One region of the Streptomyces sp. NPDC093260 genome, then DNA from elsewhere that is predicted to be linked to it. Evidence: riboswitches for the same ligand, from Rfam matches in the RefSeq annotation. Region 1 holds a riboswitch; the other holds the start of a gene.

Region 1 (10,119 bases):
GGCGAAGCCGAGGATGTTCTCGACGACGGCGTCGGGGCCGTTCTCGCGGCCGGTGGCGCGCCGCGCCTGGTGCAGCAGCGTGCCGTCGGCGGCGATCAGCGCGGCCTTCATCCCGGTGCCGCCCACATCGAGCGCGATGACGTGTCTCACGGGGGACAGTGTGGCCCTTCGACCCACAAGAGGTCTAGTCCACTCACGTGGTGTAGACCTATCGTGTCCACATGTCGAACAGCGGTACCTGAGGGGCGGAAGAGGCAGTGCAGCGGCGCAGGACAGGAACGATCGCGGTGGTGTCCGCGCTGGGCATGACGGTGTTTCTCGGCGGCTGCGGGAGCACCGGCTCCTCCGACGTCACGCTGCGACTGGTCGCCGCCGACTACGGCGACTCCGCGGCCAACAGCTCGCAGAAGTACTGGGACGGCCTGGTCCGCGACTACGAGTCCGCCCATCCGGGCGTGAAGGTCGAGGTCAGCGTGTACCCGTGGACCGACGTGGACCGCAAGGTCAAGGAGATGGCCGACGCGGGCGACCCGCCGGACATGGCGCAGATCGGCGCCTACGCCGACTACGCCGACCAGGGCATGCTCTACAAGGCCGACGACCTGCTCTCCATACCCGTGCAGGCCGACTTCCTCGGCCAGCTCTCCGAGGCCGGCCAGCTGCGGCACGTGCAGTACGGCATCCCGTTCGCCGCCTCCACGCGCGTGCTGTTCTACAACAAGACCCTCTTCGGCCGGGCGGGCATCACCAAGCCGCCCACGACGTGGGCCGACCTCGCCGCCGACGCCGAGGCGCTGAAGGCCAAGGGCGTGAAGTACCCCTACGCCCTGCCGCTCGGCCCCGAGGAGGCGCAGGCCGAGACCCTGCAGTGGCTGCTGAGCGGCGGCGCCGGCTACACCGACGACATCGGCACCTACACGATCAACTCCCCGCAGAATGCGGAAACGTTCACCTGGCTGAAGGACGAGCTGGTCGGCAAGGACCTGACCGGCCCCGTCGCGCCGGGCAAGCTGAACCGCGCGCAGGCCTTCTCGGCGTTCGCGGCCGGCGAGGTCGGCATGCTCAACGGCCATCCGACGCTGATGCAGCAGGCCGCCAAGAAGGGCGTCGACTTCGGCATGGTGCCGGTGCCGGGGCGCAACGGCACGCCCAAGGCGACCATGGGCGTCACCGACTGGATGATGGCCTTCAAGAAGCACGGCCACAAGGACGAGATCGGCGACTTCCTCGACTTCGTCTACGACCAGAAGAACGTGCTGGCCTTCTCCCGCGAGTACGACCTGCTGCCCGTCACCAGCTCCGCCTCGGACGCGATGTCCGCGGCGGACCGGGACAGGAAGCTGTGGCCGTTCCTGGAGGAGCTGCCGCTGGCGCAGCTCTACCCGTTCGGCAAGACGTCCTGGGCGAAGGTCAGCGCGGACGTGAAGAAGGAGATCGGCCGCACGGTCAGTCCCGAGGGCGACCCCACCGCGATCCTGAACCAGCTCCAGACCACGGCCTCGGACGCGGAGAGCACGCGGGGCGGGGAGTGACGGCGCCGCCGGACGCGTGAACCCGGCGGCCCCCGCGGCCGCGGGCCGCTCGCGTGCGCGGAGCGGTCTTTCGGGGCCGCCCCGGCCGCGTTGTCGGTGGCCGGGGTTACGGTGCGGGGTATGGACGTACGGGACGAGGGCGTACGCGGTGACGGCGCGCCGGACGGGGGCCCGCTGGACGGCGGCGTGCCGGACGGGGGCGACGCGGGCCGCCGCGAGGGGAGCGGCGAGGGGCTGGAGCAGGCGCTCGGGCGGCGGGAGCGGGACATCCTCGCGCTGGAGCGGCGCGGCTTTCCCGGCCCCGGCGCGAAGGAGCGCGCGATCCGCGAGGAACTGGGCCTCTCACCCGTGCGCTACTACCAGCTCCTCAACGCCCTCCTGGACGACACCCGCGCCCTGGCCCACGACCCGGTGACGGTCAACCGCCTGCGCCGGATCCGCGAGGCCCGCCGGGCGGAACGCTGAGGGACCGGTGGGCGCGCCGCCTCCGGGCCACCGGGAGGCCGCGTAGGCCGGCCTCGGGACCCGGGGGCGCGGGACGCGTGGCATACGCGTGACGCGGGGCATACGCGGGGCGTGCGGGATGCGCGGGGCGTGCGGACCGGTGGGGCAGGCCGGGCCGGCCGTGGGGCACGTCGAGGAGTGCGGCCGGGCGAGTGTGGATAGGTTCGGCTCATGGGCAGCCACGAAACGGACTCGACCAACCCCGCCGCCTCCCTGCCGACCCCCGCCACCCAGGCCGGCCGGGACGGCCTCGCCGCCGTCCTCGCACGGCCGGACCGGGCGGTGATCGCACTCGACTTCGACGGCACGCTCGCCCCGATCGTGCCCGACCCCGACCAGGCCCGGGCGCACCCGGAGGCCGTACCGGTGCTCGCCGCGCTGGCCCCGAAGGTGGCCGCCGTCGCGGTGGTCACCGGCCGCCCGGCCGGCGTCGCGGTGCGCAACGGCGGCTTCGCGGGCGTACCCGGCCTGGAACACCTCGTCGTCCTCGGCCACTACGGGGCCGAACGCTGGGACGCCGCGACGGGCACCGTCACCGCGCCCGCCCCGCACCCCGGCGTCGCCGCCGTCCGCGCCGAACTGCCGGGCTTCCTGGACCGGATCGGCGCCTGGCAGGGCACCTGGACCGAGGAGAAGGGCCGCTCGCTGGCCGTCCACACCCGCCGTGCCGAGGACCCGCAGGCCGCCTACGACCTGCTGCGCGAGCCCCTCGCCGAACTCGCCGCCCGGCACGGCCTGATCGTGGAGCCGGGCCGGATGGTGCTGGAGCTGCGCCCGCCGGGCATGGACAAGGGCGTGGCCCTGTCGGACTACGTCCGCGCCCGGGGCGCCGCCTCCGTCCTCTACGCCGGCGACGACCTCGGCGACCTGCCCGCCTTCGCCGCGGTGGAGAAGCTGCGCGCCGACGGCGTACCGGGCCTGCTGGTGTGCAGCGGCAGCAGCGAGGTCACCGAGCTGTCCGAGCGGGCGGACCTGGTGGTGCCGGGACCGGCGGGCGTGGTCGAGCTGCTGCGGAACCTGGCGGACGCGCTGCCGTAGGCGGCGGGCCGTGAGGCCGTACCGGAAGGCCCCGGGGCGCGGCCCCGGGGGTGGTCGGTCTCAGAGTTCGTTCAGCTGGTCCAGGAACCACTGGGCGGGGGGCAGGGCCGTCGCCGCGGCGGCCAGGCGCTTGCTGCGCTCGGCCCGCTCCGGGCCCGCCATGCTCAGCGCCTCGTGCAGGGCGTCCGCGGTGCCGACCACGTCGTACGGGTTGACGACGATCGCGTCGTCCCCCAGCTCCGCGTACGCGCCCGCCTCCCGGGACAGCACCAGCGCGCAGCCCGCGTCGGAGACCACCGGGACCTCCTTGGCGACCAGGTTCATGCCGTCCCGGATCGGGTTGACCAGCGCCACGTCCGCGATCCGGTACGCCGCCAGCGACCGTGCGAAGTCGTCCTTGACGTGCAGGACGACCGGGGTCCAGCCGGGGGTGCCGTACCGCTCGTTGATCTCGTCCGCCACGCGCCGCACCTCGGCCGTGTACTCGCGGTAGACGGCCAGGTCCTGGCGGGAGGGGTAGGCGAAGGCGATGTGGACCACCCGTTCGCGCCACTCGGGCCGGTCCTCCAGGAGCTGCCGGTAGGCGAGCAGGCCGCGCACGATGTTCTTCGACAGCTCGGTGCGGTCCACCCGGACGATCGTGCGGCGCGCGCCGCCGTCGGGCGTCGTGCCGATCTCCTCGCGCAGCGCCGCCATCCGCTCCTTCACATCGGCGCGGTGCGAGCGCTCCCGCAGGAACTCCGCGTCCGCGCCGAGCCCGTGCACGCCGATCCGGGTGCCGCCGAGGCCGCCGGTCAGCGCCTCGCAGCAGCCGGCGAAGGCGTCCGCCCAGCGCCGGGTGAGGAAGCCGAGCCGGTCCGCGCCGAGCATGCCGCGCAGCACCTGCTCGGCGATGTCGTCGGGCAGCATCCGGAAGTAGTCGACCGGGGCCCACGGGGTGTGCGAGAAGTGCCCGATGCGCACATCGGGCCGGAAATCGCGCAGCATGCCCGGCACCAGCGTGAGGTGGTAGTCCTGCACCACCACGGCCGCGCCCTCGGCCGCCTCCTCCGCGAGGGCCTCGGCGAAGGCGCGGTTGTACGCCTCGTACGACGCCCACTGACGGCGGAACCCGGCGTCGAATACGGGTTCGAGTGGGGTCTGGTAGAGCATGTGGTGCACGAACCAGAGCACCGAGTTGGCGATGCCGTTGTAGGCGTCCGAGAACACGTCCGGGGCGATGTCGAGCATCCGGACCTGCTGGCCGCCGGTGTCCTCCGCCGGCAGCCGGCGCCCGCCCTCGAAGCGGCGCACCGCCTCCCGGTCGGCGTCGCCGAGCGCCGCGCACACCCAGACCGCGCCCGCGTCCGGGCCGATCGCGGAGAGCCCGGAGACCAGTCCGCCGCCGCCGCGTTTCGCGTGCAGCGTGCCCTCACCGCCGTCCGGGCGCAGTTCGTACGAAACCGGTCCGCGATTGGAGGCGACCAGCACCTCGGCACCGTGCGTTGCAGCCATGGTCCTGAACCTAGCCCGGGTCCCGAACACTCAAACGTGTGCGGGGACGGGGCGGGCGGGGATTCCGCCTGTCGGTGTCGGTGTCGGTGTCGGCAGGAAGGCCTGCGCGATCACCAGCCCGGTCGGCGACTGCTACGCCGAGGTCGGTTCCGCGCCGGCCGCCCCCTACGGCATGAGCACCTACGGCAAGGGCGGCGCGTACCTGACCCGCGAGCGGGACGCGGCGGGCCGCCGGAGCCGGTCGGACGGCGTACCCGGCTGATCCCCGGGCGTCCTGGGCCGGCTCCCGGCGGGGCCGGGGTCTGGTACCCGGGCGGCCCGCAGCCGCCCCGGGCCTCACGCCACCCGGCGTTCCGCGTATTCCGCGATCTCCGTCATCGGGGGGCGTTCCTCGGTGTCCACCGAGTAGGTGCGCGGCTCGAAGCCGTCCGCGCCGCGCTCGAACTGGGTGAGGGCGGGGCGGATCAGGTGGCCGCGGGCCAGGCGCAGCTGGGCGGTGCGGTAGATCGCGGCGGCCATCCGGCCGAGTGCCTGGCCGTCCTGGTGCCGGTGCAGGCGGACGCCCACGTCGACCTGGGCGAGCGCGTCCAGGCCGACCAGGTGCAGCGCGTCCACCAGCACCCCCAGCTCGACGCCGTAGCCGACGGGGAACGGCAGCTGCTCCAGCAGCGAGCGGCGGGCCGCGTACTCGCCGCCGAGCGGCTGCACGAAGCCGGCCAGCTGCGGCCAGTGCATGTTCAGCAGCGGGCGGGCCATCAGCTCGGTGACCCGGCCGCCCTGCCCGGCCGCGCTCGCGCCCGGCACGCTCAGCGGACGGTCGTACATCGCCTTGACCAGCTGCACCTCGGGGTCGGTGAGCAGCGGGCCGACGATGCCGGTGACGAAGTCGGCGGAGAACTCCCGCAGATCTGCGTCCACGAAGCACACGATGTCCCCGCCGGTGACCAGCAGCGAGCGCCACAGCACCTCGCCCTTGCCGGGCACCGCCGGGATACGGGGCAGGATCGCGTCGCGGTGCACCACCCGGGCGCCGGCCGCCGCGGCCACCTCGGAGGTCCGGTCGGTGGAGCCGGAGTCCACGACGACGATCTCGTCGACCAGCGGGACGCGCCGCACCAGCTCCTCGCGGATCACGGCGACGATCTCCCCGACCGTCGCCTCCTCGTTCAGCGCGGGCAGCACCACGCTGACCGTCGAGCCGCCGGCGCGCTTGGCGGCCAGGACCGTCCGCAGCGGGCGGTCGGCCACGGACCAGGAGCGCGTCCTCAGCCAGCGCTCGACTTCTTCCAGCACGGTCGACGGCTCCTCGTTCCTGCTAGGGCGTGTCAGGCGCGCCCGCACGGCGCGGATCACATCATCCTGTGATCTGTCTCGCGGTTCGGACGACTCTCTCTCACTGTCCCGGCCTTCGGTTACAGTCTTGAACAACGCGGATGACCATCGCATGCCGGGGTCGCCGCGACCCACAATCGAATACCGCTCATCCAGAGGGGCAGAGGGACACGGCCCGATGAAGCCCCGGCAACCCTCCAGCCGGTCTCGTAGATCGCCCGCCGCGATCGTTTCCGCGAGGCTCCCGGCTAGGGAAGGTGCCAAATCCGTCTCACGGCGAGATGCGTCGTGAGGAAGATGAGGAGAAAGGGCCTCGCCTCCATGGCTGTGCAGACAGTTGCAAGCAGCACCGACTCCACCGTAGACCTCGGCCCCGCCGCCGCGCTCAGCTGTCGCGAGTGCGGTCACCGCGTGCCCCTCGGCCCGGTCTTCGCCTGCGAGGAGTGTTTCGGCCCGCTGGAGATCGCCTACGACTTCTCGGCCTACGACACCGAGGAACTGCGCAAGCGCATCGAGGCCGGCCCCGCGAACATCTGGCGCTACGCCCCGCTGCTGCCCGTCCCCGCCGACGTGGCCGGCAAGCCGAACATCAACCCGGGCTGGACCAAGCTCGTCCAGGCCGACCGCCTCGCCGCCGAACTCGGCGTCGAGACCGGCAGGCTCTTCGTCAAGGACGACTCCGGAAACCCGACCCACTCCTTCAAGGACCGGGTCGTCGCCCAGGCCCTGGAGGCCGCCCGCGCCTTCGGCTTCACCACCCTGTCCTGCTCCTCCACCGGCAACCTGGCCGGCGCCGTCGGCGCCGCCGCCGCCCGTGCCGGCTTCCGCTCCTGCGTGTTCATCCCGCACGACCTGGAGCAGGGCAAGATCGTCATGGCGGCGGTCTACGGCGGCGAACTCGTCGGCATCGAGGGCAACTACGACGACGTGAACCGCTTCTGCTCCGAGCTGATCGGCGACCCGGCCGGCGAGGGCTGGGGCTTCGTCAACGTCAACCTGCGGCCGTACTACGCCGAGGGCTCCAAGACGCTGGCGTACGAGATCTGCGAGCAGCTCGGCTGGGAGCTGCCGGACCAGATCGTCGTCCCGATCGCCTCCGGCTCGCAGCTCACCAAGATCGACAAGGGGCTCCAGGAGCTGATCAGGCTCGGCCTGGTCGAGGACAGGCCGTACAAGATCTTCGGCGCCCAGGCCGAGGGCTGCTCGCCGGTGTCCACCGCCTACAAGGCCGGGCACGACGTGGTGCGGCCGCAGAAGCCGGACACCATCGCCAAGTCCCTGGCGATCGGCAACCCGGCCGACGGCCCCTATGTCCTGGACATCGCCCGGCGCACCGGCGGCGCGGTGGAGGACGTGACGGACGCGCAGGTGGTGGACGCCATCAAGCTGCTCGCCCGCACCGAGGGCATCTTCGCCGAGACGGCGGGCGGCGTGACCGTCGGCGTCACCAGGAAGCTGATCGAGGCCGGTCTCATCGACCCGGCGAAGACCACCGTCGTGCTCAACACCGGCGACGGCCTCAAGACCCTGGACGCGGTGGCGGGCACCGGCCTGACCGCGACCATCCGCCCGACCCTGGACTCCTTCCGAGAGGCTGGCCTCGCATCATGAGCGTGACCGTTCGCATCCCCACCATCCTGCGCACCTACACCGGCGGCCAGGCCGAGGTGAGCGCCGAGGGCGCGACCCTCGCCGAGGTCATCGCCGACCTGGAGAAGAACCACACGGGCATCTCCGCGCGTGTCCTGGACGACCAGGGCAAGCTGCGCCGCTTCGTCAACGTCTACGTCAACGACGACGACGTGCGCTTCGAGCAGGGCCTCGGGACGGCCACGCCGGACGGCGCCGGTGTGTCGATCATCCCGGCGGTCGCCGGCGGCTGAGTCTTACCCTGGGTAATCCCGATTACCCGTTGTTCACCGGGCTGCCCCCTCCGTGAGAGAAGCGGAGGGGGCAGTTCTGCGTGATTGAGCGCGGTAGAGTTGGGGAACGCGCTCCTGATCCGAGGATCAGGAAGCCCGCTTTTTCTGCCGCACGACGATGAGAAGTAGCCAAAGTGCGCTCACTTTCCGCGGCATTTGTCTTTTTTGTGAGGCCCGAGTTGCCCTGAATCGGGGCGAATTCTCACCACATTCCGGACCGCTCCCGTCCAGAATTCTCGTCCGATTGACCTGTTGCAGACGGCAGTTGGACAGATACATTCAGCCGCGGTCGACGCGTTCCGGCGCACGCCCCCGTCCACGGGGGGTGAGGTCTGACCCGGATCCGCGAAGTGTGGATCTGTGCAAGGGCCAGTAATAGGGGAGTTAGGCATGGCTCAGGGCACCGTCAAGTGGTTCAACGCGGAGAAGGGGTACGGCTTCATCGCGGTCGACGGTGGTGCGGACGTCTTCGTCCACTACAGCGCGATCCAGATGGACGGCTACCGCTCGCTGGAAGAGGGTCAGCGGGTCGAGTTCGAGATCTCGCAGGGCCAGAAGGGTCCGCAGGCCGACATGGTCCGCGTGACGGCCTGAATCGCGCGGCCACCGCAAGCGTTCTTCGGAAGGGCCCGCACCGCCATCGGCGGTGCGGGCCCTTCGCTGTGCGCGCGGGCGCGCGCCGGGTGGGGCGGGGACGCGTGCGCGCCCGGCCGGCGGCCCGTGTTCGCGGGGGGCTGAGCGGGGTGTCGTAGTCGCCGAAGGCGCTTGCACTCTCGGGGGTCGAGTGCTAATCATTGCGTTAGCACTCTGAAGGTGAGAGTGACAACGAGGACCGGGTCGGTGAGGCCCGCGAGCCGGGTGGGGCAAGGAACCACGAGGCACGCGAGCCGTCCGTCGCGGGCGCGGGCGCGGTCCGAAGGAATCACCCCCAGTCCTGGAGGGACCACTTCACATGGCCAAGATCATCGCGTTCGACGAGGAGGCGCGGCGAGGCCTCGAGCGCGGCATGAACCAGCTCGCGGACGCCGTCAAGGTGACCCTCGGCCCCAAGGGCCGTAACGTCGTCCTCGAGAAGAAGTGGGGCGCTCCCACGATCACCAACGACGGTGTCTCCATCGCCAAGGAGATCGAGCTCGAGGACCCGTACGAGAAGATCGGCGCCGAGCTGGTCAAGGAAGTCGCCAAGAAGACGGACGACGTCGCCGGCGACGGTACGACCACCGCCACCGTCCTCGCCCAGGCGCTGGTCCGCGAGGGCCTGCGCAACGTGGCCGCCGGCGCCAACCCGATGGCCCTGAAGCGCGGTATCGAGAAGGCCGTCGAGGCCGTCTCCGCCGCCCTGCTCGACCAGGCCAAGGAGGTCGAGACCAAGGAGCAGATCGCCTCCACCGCCTCCATCTCCGCCGCCGACACCCAGATCGGCGAGCTGATCGCCGAGGCCATGGACAAGGTCGGCAAGGAAGGCGTCATCACCGTCGAGGAGTCGCAGACCTTCGGTCTGGAGCTCGAGCTCACCGAGGGCATGCGCTTCGACAAGGGCTACATCTCCGCCTACTTCGCGACCGACATGGAGCGCATGGAGGCGGTGCTCGAGGACCCGTACATCCTCATCGCCAACTCCAAGATCTCCTCGGTCAAGGACCTGCTCCCGCTGCTGGAGAAGGTCATGCAGTCGGGCAAGCCGCTGCTGATCATCGCCGAGGACGTCGAGGGCGAGGCCCTGTCGACCCTGGTCGTGAACAAGATCCGCGGCACCTTCAAGTCCGTCGCCGTCAAGGCCCCGGGCTTCGGCGACCGCCGCAAGGCCATGCTCGGCGACATCGCCATCCTCACGGGCGGCGAGGTCATCTCCGAGGAGGTCGGCCTCAAGCTGGAGAACGCCACCCTCGACCTGCTGGGCAAGGCCCGCAAGGTGGTCATCACCAAGGACGAGACCACCATCGTCGACGGCGCCGGCTCCTCCGAGCAGGTGAGCGGCCGCGTGAACCAGATCCGCGCCGAGATCGAGAACAGCGACTCCGACTACGACCGCGAGAAGCTGCAGGAGCGCCTGGCGAAGCTCGCCGGCGGTGTCGCGGTCATCAAGGCCGGCGCCGCCACCGAGGTGGAGCTGAAGGAGCGCAAGCACCGCATCGAGGACGCCGTGCGCAACGCCAAGGCGGCCGTCGAGGAGGGCATCGTCGCCGGTGGTGGCGTGGCCCTGCTCCAGGCCTCCCAGGTGTTCGAGAAGCTGGAGCTGGAGGGTGACGAGGCCACCGGCGCCGCCGCCGTCAAGCTGGCGCTCGAGGCCCCGCTGA
Region 2 (10,119 bases), on a different contig from region 1:
GCCACGCACCGGCTGACGCTCTACCGCAACGACGAGAAGGTCAAGGAGATCCCCGTCACCACGGGCAAGCCCGGCTTCGAGACCCGCAACGGCGTCAAGGTCGTACTGGCCAAGCAGTACTTCGTGCGGATGAAGAGTTCCACCGTCGGCATCGCCGCCGGTTCCTCGGACTCCTACGACCTGCCCGTCTACTACGCCACCCGGGTGACCTGGAGCGGCGAGTTCGTCCACGCGGCCCCCTGGTCCGTGGGCTCACAGGGCAGCGCCAACGTCAGCCACGGCTGCACGGGCATGAGCACGCCGAACGCCAAGTGGTTCTTCGACAACATCCACGAGGGCGACATCGTCCAGGTGGTGAACTCGGCCGGCCAGCAGATGGAGACCTTCGACAACGGCTTCGGCGACTGGAACCTGTCCTGGGACAAATGGCTCCAGGGCAGCGCCCTCACCGGCGCCCAGGGCTCCCCTCAGGGCGACACGACGCGGCTGCGCCCCCAGAGCCTGTAGACCCGGGAGACCGCCGCAACCCGGGGGCGCGGGGCTGTGCCGACGTGCGGCTCCGCCGCGTGAGCGCCCCCCCGGACACGGACGGCCCGCAGCCGCACGACTACGGGCCGTCCCGAGCTGCCGGGCGCGGTGCAACCCCTTCACGCGCCGCGGCGCGCCCTCACGCGGTCACCGGCATGCTTTTCCGCAGCAGCGCCGTCAGCGTGGACGCGAACTCCACCGGCTCCACCGGCAGCGTCACCGCCGCGTCCGCCCGGCTCCACGTGGCCAGCCACGCGTCCTGCGGCCGCCCGATCAGCAGCAGCACCGGCGGGCACCGGAAGACCTCGTCCTTGATCTGCCGGCACAGCCCCATGCCGCCCATCGGCACGGCCTCGCCGTCCAGGACGCAGACGTCGACCCCGCCCCTGTCCAGCTCCTTGAGCACCGCGGCGGGCGTGGCGCACTCCAGGAACTCCACCAAGGGCGCGTCCTGGGCCGGCCTGCGGCCGGTGGCAAGCCGCACCTGCTCCCGGGTGCCTGCGTCGTCGCTGTAGACCAGCACCGTGGCGGTCGCCTGCATTGTTCCTCCACGCATCTCAGAACAGCCTTGGTCGGAGAACTCATCGGGAACTTCCGGGTACCGATGCGGCGGATGCTACTCCTCCCCATCCCTGGTCAACACCGCTTGGAACACGCCTTCGATGGGCCATACGGGCTGGACACACCCCCCAGACACTCCGAACGGCACCCCCCGGAGTGAGGGCGGGATAAGCGACCGACATAATGTCGGTCGTGGCGACAGCAACGACAGTAGAAACCGGGCACGCGCACCCGTCGGTCAACCGGCCGAACCTCACCAGCGTCGGAACCATCATCTGGCTGAGTTCCGAGCTGATGTTCTTCGCGGCCCTCTTCGCGATGTACTTCACCCTGCGATCGGTGACGGGTCCGGCGCACTGGAAGGAGATGGCGGACCACCTCAACGTCCCCTTCTCGTCGGCGAACACCACGATCCTGGTGCTCTCCTCGCTCACCTGCCAGCTCGGCGTCTTCGCCGCCGAGCGCGGTGACGTGAAGAAGCTCCGGGGCTGGTTCATCGTCACCTTCATCATGGGTGCGATCTTCATCGGCGGTCAGATCTACGAGTACACCAGCCTGGTGAAGGAAGACGGGCTCTCCCTGTCCTCCGACCCGTACGGCTCGGTGTTCTACCTGACCACCGGCTTCCACGGCCTGCACGTGACGGGCGGTCTCATCGCCTTCCTGCTGGTCCTCGGCCGCACCTACGCGGCGCGGAGGTTCACCCACGAGCAGGCGACCGCGGCCATCGTCGTGTCCTACTACTGGCACTTCGTCGATGTCGTCTGGATCGGCCTCTTCGCCACGATCTACCTGATCAAGTAGCCGACGAACCGATCTCAGTCCGCAAAGCATCGACGCAGAAGATCCTGACACCGGGGTAATCCGTGAAAAAGCTCTCCGCACGACGACGCCATCCGCTGGCGGCGGTCGTCGTCCTACTTCTCGCGCTGGCGGCCACGGGGGGGCTGTACACCGCGTTCGCGCCCGCGAGCAAGGCCAAGGCCGACGACTCAGCCCAGTCCCTCACGATCGAGGAGGGCAAGAAGCTCTACGCGGTCGGCTGCGCAAGCTGCCACGGCACGGGCGGTCAGGGCACCACTGACGGCCCGAGCCTCGTGGGCGTGGGCGCCGCCGCGGTCGACTTCCAGGTCGGCACCGGCCGTATGCCGGCGCAGCAGCCCGGCGCGCAGATCCCGCGCAAGAAGGTCATCTACACGCAGCCCGAGATCGACCAGCTGGCGGCGTACATCGCCTCCCTGGGCGCCGGCCCCGCCGTGCCGACGAAGAACCAGTACAGCCCGGAGGGCGCGGACATCGCCAAGGGTGGCGAGCTGTTCCGCACCAACTGCGCCCAGTGCCACAACTTCACCGGCAAGGGCGGTGCGCTCACGCACGGCAAGTTCGCCCCGGACCTCGAAGGCGTCCAGCCGAAGCACATCTACGAGGCCATGCAGACCGGCCCGCAGAACATGCCCTCCTTCCCCGACACCACGCTGTCGGCGAAGAACAAGAAGGACATCATCGCGTACCTGAACGCGGTCAACAGCGACCAGACCGACAACCCGGGCGGTCTCGAACTGGGCGGCCTCGGGCCGGTCAGTGAGGGTCTGTTCGCGTGGATCTTCGGCCTCGGCGCACTGATCGCCGTAGCCGTGTGGGTCGCCGCTCGGACCGCAAAGGCCAAGAAGTCATGAGTAGCCAAGACATTCCAGAAGAGAACCTGCCCGCCGAGCAGGGCACGGCGCACGGCGCCGTAGGCGTCGCGGACGAGAAGAACCCGTTCGCCGACCCGGGCCTGCCGCCGCACGAGCACCGGATCCAGGACATCGACGAGCGGGCCGCCAGGCGGTCCGAGCGCGTCGTCGCCCTGCTGTTCACGGTGTCCATGCTGGCCACCATCGGCTTCATCGTCTCGTACGTGACGATCCCGAACGACAAGTCGGTCTACGTCTTCCCGATCGGCCACATGAGCGCGATGAACTTCGCGCTCGGTCTGACGCTGGGTGTGGCGCTGTTCTGCATCGGCGCGGGCGCCGTCCACTGGGCCCGCACCCTGATGTCGGACGCCGAGGTCGCCGACGAGCGTCACCCGATCGAGGCGTCGCCGGAGGTCCGTGCGAAGGTCCACGCGGACTTCAAGCAGGGCGCCAAGGAATCGGCGATCGGCCGCCGGCCGCTGATCCGCAACACCATGCTGGGCGCGCTCACCCTGGTGCCGCTGTCCGGTCTGTTCCTGCTGCGCGACCTGGGCCCGCTGCCCAAGGAGACGCTGCGGCACACCCTGTGGGCCAAGGGCAAGCGCCTGGTCAACATGAACACCAACCAGCCGCTGCGTCCCGAGGACGTCGCCGTGGGTTCGCTCACCTTCGCCATGCCCGACGGGCTGAAGGAGACGGACGAGGAGTTCCAGACCGAGATCGCCAAGGCGGCGCTGATGATCGTCCGGCTCCAGCCGGACAACATCAAGGACAAGCGCGAGCTGGAGTGGTCGCACGAGGGCGTCGTGGCCTACTCGAAGATCTGCACCCACGTGGGCTGCCCGATCTCCCTGTACGAGCAGCAGACGCATCACGTGCTGTGCCCGTGCCACCAGTCCACCTTCGACCTCTCCGACGGTGCCCGAGTGATCTTCGGCCCGGCCGGTCACGCCCTTCCGCAGCTGCGCATCGGCGTGGACAGCGAGGGTTACCTCCAGGCGCTCGGCGACTTCGAGGAGCCCGTCGGTCCTGCATTCTGGGAGCGCGGATGAGTACTACAGCGAGCAACGAGACCCGCTCGCGCGGGAAGGCGCCGGCCGGCGAGAAGCTCGCCGACTGGGCCGACGGCCGGCTGGGCATCTACAGCCTGGCCAAGGCCAACATGCGCAAGATCTTCCCCGACCACTGGTCGTTCATGCTGGGTGAGGTCTGCCTCTACAGCTTCCTGATCATCATCCTCACGGGTGTGTATCTGACGCTGTTCTTCCACCCCTCGATGAACGAGGTGGTGTACCACGGCAGCTACGTCCCGCTCCAGGGACAGCTGATGAGCGAGGCGTTCAACTCGACCCTGCACATCTCCTTCGAGGTGCGCGGTGGTCTGCTCATCCGGCAGATCCACCACTGGGCCGCGCTGGTCTTCCTGGCCGGCATGTTCGTGCACATGATGCGCGTGTTCTTCACCGGCGCGTTCCGCAAGCCGCGTGAGGTCAACTGGCTGTTCGGCTTCCTGCTGTTCGTCCTCGGCATGTTCACCGGCTTCACCGGTTACTCGCTCCCGGACGACCTGCTCTCCGGCACCGGTGTCCGCTTCATGGAGGGCGCGATCCTGTCCGTGCCGATCATCGGCACGTACATCTCGTACTTCCTGTTCGGCGGCGAGTTCCCCGGTCACGACTTCGTGGCCCGGTTCTACTCGATCCACATCCTGCTGCTGCCGGGCATCATGCTCGGTCTGGTGGTCGGCCACCTGATCCTGGTCTTCTACCACAAGCACACGCAGTTCGCGGGTCCCGGCAAGACGAACAACAACGTCGTCGGCATGCCGCTGCTGCCGGTCTACATGGCCAAGGCCGGAGGCTTCTTCTTCCTGGTCTTCGGCGTCATCGCGGTGATCGCCGCGATCGCCCAGATCAACCCGATCTGGGCCATCGGCCCCTACCGGCCGGACCAGGTGTCCACCGGCGCCCAGCCCGACTGGTACATGGGCATGGCCGAGGGTCTGATCCGCGCGATGCCGGGCTGGGAGATCAACTTCTGGGGTCACACCCTGGTCCTGGGCGTGTTCATCCCGCTGGTGCTGTTCGGCGTGGTCCTCGCGGCGATCGCCCTGTACCCGTTCATCGAGTCCTGGGTCACCGGCGACAAGCGCGAGCACCACATCCTGGACCGCCCGCGCAACGTCCCGACCCGCACGGCCTTCGGCGCCGCGTGGATCGCCTGGTACTTCGTGCTGCTGGTCGGCGGTGGCAACGACCTGTGGGCCACCCACTTCCACCTGTCGATCAACGCGATCACCTGGTTCGTCCGCATCGCGTTCTTCGTGGTGCCGGTCATCACCTTCGTCGTCACCAAGCGGATCTGCCTCGGCCTCCAGCGCCGGGACAAGGACAAGGTGCTGCACGGCCGCGAGTCCGGCATCATCAAGCGCCTGCCGCACGGTGAGTTCATCGAGGTGCACGAGCCGCTCAGCCAGGAGCAGCTGTACACCCTCACGGCCCACCACCAGTACGAGCCGGCCGAGATCGGCCCGACGGTCGACGAGAACGGCGTCGAGCGCAAGGTGTCGGGTACGGCCAAGCTGCGCGCCAAGCTCAGCAAGGCCTACTACGGCGAGGACAACCAGATCCCGAAGCCGACTGTCGAGGAGTACAAGGAGATCACGAGTGGCCACGGCCACCACTGATCACTGACCCCTGAGCGTCGCCACGCCACGGTCGAAGGGCCCCGTCCGAACCCCGGACGGGGCCCTTCGCCGTGTGCCGGGGCGGATAGGGTGAAAGCTGACTTGCGACCGAGCGTCCCGGAGCCGGGGCGCCTACCCAGGAGCGGCTTATGAGCGCTGTGACCCCCGCCGGAGGCGACACCGCGGCGGCCCGTTCCTGGCCCGCCGTACTGAACGGTCTGCTGGAGGGCCGTGACCTCAGGGCCGACGACACGGCCTGGGCCATGGACCGGATCATGGGCGGGGAGGCGACGGACGCACAGATCGCCGGCTTCGCGGTGGCGCTGCGCGCCAAGGGCGCCACGGTCGAGGAGATCACCGGTCTGGTGCGCACGATGTACGAGCACGCGAACGTGATCAAGGTGCCGGGCGACACCGTCGACATCGTCGGCACCGGCGGCGACGGCGCCAAGACGGTGAACATCTCCACCATGTCCTCGATCGTCGTCGCCGGCACCGGCGCGAAGGTCGTCAAGCACGGCAACCGGGCCGCGTCCTCCGCCTCCGGCGCCTCCGACGTGCTGGAGAAGCTCGGCGTCAACCTCGACCTCACCCCGCGTCGGGTGGTCGAGGTCGCCGAGGAGGCCGGGATCACCTTCTGCTTCGCGGTGAAGTTCCACCCGGCCCTGCGTCATGTGGGCGCCGCGCGCGGCCAGTTGGGCATCCGGACGGTGTTCAACCTGCTCGGTCCGCTGACCAACCCGGCCAAGGTGCGCTCCCAGGCGGTGGGCGTCGCCGTGGCCCACGAGGCACCGATCGTCGCGGGCGTCTTCGCCGAACGCGGCAACTCCTCGCTGGTCTTCCGGGGCGACGACGGCCTGGACGAGCTGACCACGACGGCCACCTCCCGGGTGTGGGTGGTCCGCGACGGGCAGGTCGCCGAGGAGGCCTTCGACCCGCGGGACGTGGGCCTGGACCTGGTGCCCGTGGAGGCGCTGCGCGGCGCCGACGCGTCGTACAACGCGGAGGTGGCCCGCCGGCTGCTGGACGGCGAGCGGGGGCCCGTACGGGACGCCGTGCTGCTGAACTCGGCGGCGGCCCTGGTGGCCCTCAGTCCCGGCTCCGGGACGCTGGCGGAGCAGATCCGGGCCGGCATGGAGCGGGCGGCGGAGTCCATCGACTCGGGGGCGGCCCGGCGCACGCTGGAGCGCTGGGTGGCCGCGAGCAACGCCTGACGGCCCGTAGGGGCGACCGGCGGTTCCTCAGGACCCTTCGCGGTCCCGCGATCCGGACAGGGGTTGCGGGACCGCGATCAGTTCGCGTACGTTCCTGTCCAGGTCATGAGTGACAGCCATGTGGCCCCGGCCGGCTGTCCGGCAACCCTCCGTCCGTGGCGGGGTGCCCCGGGTGAAGACCAGGCCGTAGGCAGCGAGGTCTACGGCAAGCGCGGACCCCTCGCACACTTGTCGAGTGTGGGGCCAGGGGTCCTGGTCGTACGAGGGAGCCTTCCGTGAGCAAGCGAATGCGCTAGGGCCTGCGCCCCGCCTCCGCGTACACCTCTTTTTCCACCGCGCTCGAGGCGCGTCATGCCGTGTGCCGCGTCATGGCCGCTCGCTCGGTGAATTCAGCCTGCTTTCACGGGAGTTCGCCATGTCTGTCTCCACTGTTGCCGCCGACCGGTCCGTTTGTGCCCCGCTGCCCGTTCTGGGACGGGATGTCACCGTGCCGCTGGTGACCGGCGGCGAGGTCGGCTACGCCGCGCTCGACTACGCGGCCAGCGCCCCCGCCCTCCAGCGCGTCTGGGACGACGTGGTCGCCTACGCGCCCTACTACGGCAGCGTCCACCGCGGCGCCGGCTACCTCTCGCAGCTGTCCACCGACCTGTTCGAGAACGCCCGCCGGACGGTCGCGGAGTTCCTCGGCTGCCGCGCGGACGACCAGGTGGTCTTCACCCGCTCCACCACCGACTCGCTCAACCTCCTGGCCCGCGCCCTGCCCGCCGACTGCCGCGTCTTCGTCTTCGAGACCGAGCACCACGCCTCGCTGCTGCCCTGGCGCGAGGCGCAGGTGACGTACCTGAACGCCCCGCGCACCCCCGAGCAGGCGGTGGCGACCCTGGAGCGGGCGCTGGCCGACCGCACCGTACCGATCGAAGGGGGCCACGGTCCCGCCCTGGTCTGCGTGACCGGCGCCTCCAACGTCACCGGCGAGCTGTGGCCGGTGCGCGAGCTGGCCGCCGCCGCCCACGCGCACGGCGCCCGGATCGTCCTGGACGCCGCCCAGCTCGCCCCGCACCACCCGGTCTCCGTGACGGACCTGGACGTCGACTGGGTCGCCTTCTCCGGCCACAAGCTGTACGCCCCGTTCGGCGCCGGAGTGCTGGCGGGCCGCGCGGACTGGCTGCGCGAGGCCGAGCCGTACCTCGCGGGCGGCGGCGCGAGCCGCCGGGTCTCCCGGCGCACCGACGGGGGCGTGGACGTGGAGTGGCACGACAGCGCCGCCCGCCACGAGGCCGGCTCCCCGAACGTCATCGGCGCCTACTCCATCGCCTCCGCCTGCAAGGCGCTCACCGAGGCCGGCTTCGACTCCCTGGTGGCCCGCGAGCGGTACCTGATCGGCAAGGTGCGGGCGGGACTGGCCGAGGTCCCCGAGGTCAGGGTGCTGTCGCTGTTCGGCGACGACGCCCCGCGGGTCGGCGTGATCTCGTTCGTCGTCGAGGGCTGGAACAGCTCCCACTTCGCCGCCGCGCTCTCCGCGGAGTACGGCATCGGGGTGCGCGACGGACTGTTCTGCGCCCACCCGCTGGTGCGCACGCTGCTCGGCAGCGACCCGCAGAGCCAGGGCGAGTGCGGCGCGCCCGAGGCCGCGCCCGGCGAGAAGTCCCTCAACGCCGTCCGCGTCAGCTTCGGCGCCGGCACCCCCGACGAGCACGTCGAGCGGTTCGTGACGGCGGTGCGGGAACTGGTCCGCGACGGCGCGAAGTGGCGCTACCGCACGGAGGACGGCCGCTGCGTCCCGGCGGTGTGATCCCGCACGGGCCTCAGGAGGCGGCGGTACGCCCGGTCAGGAGTCCAGGCCGATGGCGAACGCCGCCTCCAGGTCGTGCTGCGAGTACGTCCGGAACGCCACGTGCGTGTCCGTCGCCTCCACGCCGGGGATCTTGCTGATCCGGCCCGGGATGATCTCCGCCAGGTCCTCGTGCTGCCGCACCCGCACCATGGCGATCAGGTCGTAGGTGCCGGTGACGGAGAAGACCTCGCTCACGCTCTCCAGCGAGGCGATCCGCTCGGCGATCTCGGGAATCCGGTCCACACTGGTCTTGATGAGGACGATCGCGGTGATCACGGCTGGTTCTCTCCCTCGGGGGCCGGAGCGGGGCTGCCCTTCACTCTAGTCGTCCGCCCGGCGCCCACCAGCGCCCCGCCGGGCCGCCGCCCGCGGCGCCCCCGCCCGCCGTGACGGACCCACGCGAACAGGAACCCGAGCCCGAAGCCCACCACGTGCGCCAGGTACGCCACCCCCGGGCCCTGGCCCGCCCGGCCCGCCGCCAGCCACTGGAGGGCCGCCCAGAACGGCAGCACCACCCAAGCGGGCAGCCTGAGCGGCAGGAAGAACAGGAACGGCAGCACGCTCGTCACCCTGGCCCTGGGGAACAGGTAGAGGAAGGCGCCGAGGACCGCCGAGATCGCCCCCGAGGCGCCCACCAGGGTCTGGTCCGAGGCGGAGTGGGCGAGCGCGTAGCCGACCAGCGCGAGATAGCCGCAGCCGGTGTAGAAGAGCGTGAACCGGACCCGGCCCATGCGCTCCTCGGTCATCGCCCCGAAGACGTGCAGGAAGAGCATGTTGCCGAGCAGGTGCACCCAGCTGCCGTGCACGAACAGGGCCGTCGCCGGGGTGAGGGCGGCGCGGGCGGAGCCGGTGAACAGCTCGGCGGGGATCACGCCCCAGCGCCGGAAGTAGGCCTGCTGCGCGGCGAGCAGCGCGTCCCCGGAGCCGTGGGCGGGATTCAGGCCCCCGGCCGGGCCGATCGCGAAGACCAGGCAGCACAGGACGATCAGCGTCCTCGTCACCGGTGCCCGCGTGCTCCGTACCGCCCGCAGGGTTCCGACCGCCCGGACGGCCACCGTGTTCCTGTACCCGATCATGTGCACAGAGCATGGCGTAACGGGACGCATCCGCACAGACCGCCTCGCCGCCGTGGACACCCGGGCGGCGAGGGGCCGCCAGGCCGTAGGGTTACGAGCCAGCGCTCCAGGGAAGCTGGCGCGTCACGGAGACCAGAAGGAAAGTGAAGCCACGATGACGGTTCCCCTGCCGACCGCCACGACGCGGTGGCGCTGCACCCTCTGCGGCAACCTCACCCGCTTCGACGTGACGCGCTCGTCGAAGGTCGTCGAGTACGTCCATCTGGATCTGGCCGGCGAGCCGAGCGTCGAGGAGCGCGAAGTGGTCAGTGAGACCATCGAGTCGGTGCGCTGCCGCTGGTGCAACGCGGTGGACAAGGTGGAACTCGTGGACAGGCCGGGCGCCGGCTCCTGAGCGGAGCGGGCCCCGCACAGGCGATCCCCGGACGGGGGTCCGGCAAGGCATTGGGGTGAGGATGGTGGAGACACGAGGCGGGGAGCCGGACGACGGCGCCGCTGAGGTGCTCGACCGTTCCCTGCCCGACGGCGTGCGGCGCCGGGT

The links. A riboswitch is a leader RNA that binds a small molecule or an ion and turns the genes downstream of it on or off. The one in region 1 is predicted to bind S-adenosylmethionine.
Region 2: it holds a riboswitch for S-adenosylmethionine, as region 1 does, so the genes downstream of both, AB0N63_RS10570 (aminotransferase class V-fold PLP-dependent enzyme) here and thrC (threonine synthase) in region 1, are expected to answer to the same signal.

The regions. Positions count from the first base shown of each region.
Region 1 is NZ_JBFBEK010000003.1:113,111-123,229, forward strand. Features, by position in the region: gene AB0N63_RS04785 (ROK family protein) at 1-150, opposite strand, end outside; gene AB0N63_RS04790 (extracellular solute-binding protein) at 258-1,532, shown strand; gene AB0N63_RS04795 (DUF3263 domain-containing protein) at 1,767-1,997, shown strand; gene otsB (trehalose-phosphatase) at 2,208-3,074, shown strand; gene AB0N63_RS04805 (trehalose-6-phosphate synthase) at 3,135-4,568, opposite strand; gene AB0N63_RS04810 (glucosyl-3-phosphoglycerate synthase) at 4,905-5,861, opposite strand; SAM riboswitch class I at 6,046-6,204, shown strand; gene thrC (threonine synthase) at 6,222-7,511, shown strand; gene AB0N63_RS04820 (MoaD/ThiS family protein) at 7,508-7,783, shown strand; gene AB0N63_RS04825 (cold-shock protein) at 8,213-8,416, shown strand; gene groL (chaperonin GroEL) at 8,775-10,119, shown strand, end outside.
Region 2 is NZ_JBFBEK010000006.1:233,762-243,880, reverse strand. Features, by position in the region: gene AB0N63_RS10605 (Ig-like domain-containing protein) at 1-507, shown strand, start outside; gene AB0N63_RS10600 (hypothetical protein) at 668-1,069, opposite strand; gene AB0N63_RS10595 (heme-copper oxidase subunit III) at 1,273-1,893, shown strand; gene AB0N63_RS10590 (c-type cytochrome) at 1,956-2,765, shown strand; gene AB0N63_RS10585 (Rieske 2Fe-2S domain-containing protein) at 2,762-3,820, shown strand; gene AB0N63_RS10580 (cytochrome bc complex cytochrome b subunit) at 3,817-5,454, shown strand; gene trpD (anthranilate phosphoribosyltransferase) at 5,604-6,668, shown strand; SAM riboswitch class IV at 6,770-6,886, shown strand; gene AB0N63_RS10570 (aminotransferase class V-fold PLP-dependent enzyme) at 7,084-8,460, shown strand; gene AB0N63_RS10565 (Lrp/AsnC ligand binding domain-containing protein) at 8,497-8,778, opposite strand; gene AB0N63_RS10560 (rhomboid family intramembrane serine protease) at 8,775-9,578, opposite strand; gene AB0N63_RS10555 (hypothetical protein) at 9,733-9,972, shown strand; gene AB0N63_RS10550 (NYN domain-containing protein) at 10,034-10,119, shown strand, end outside.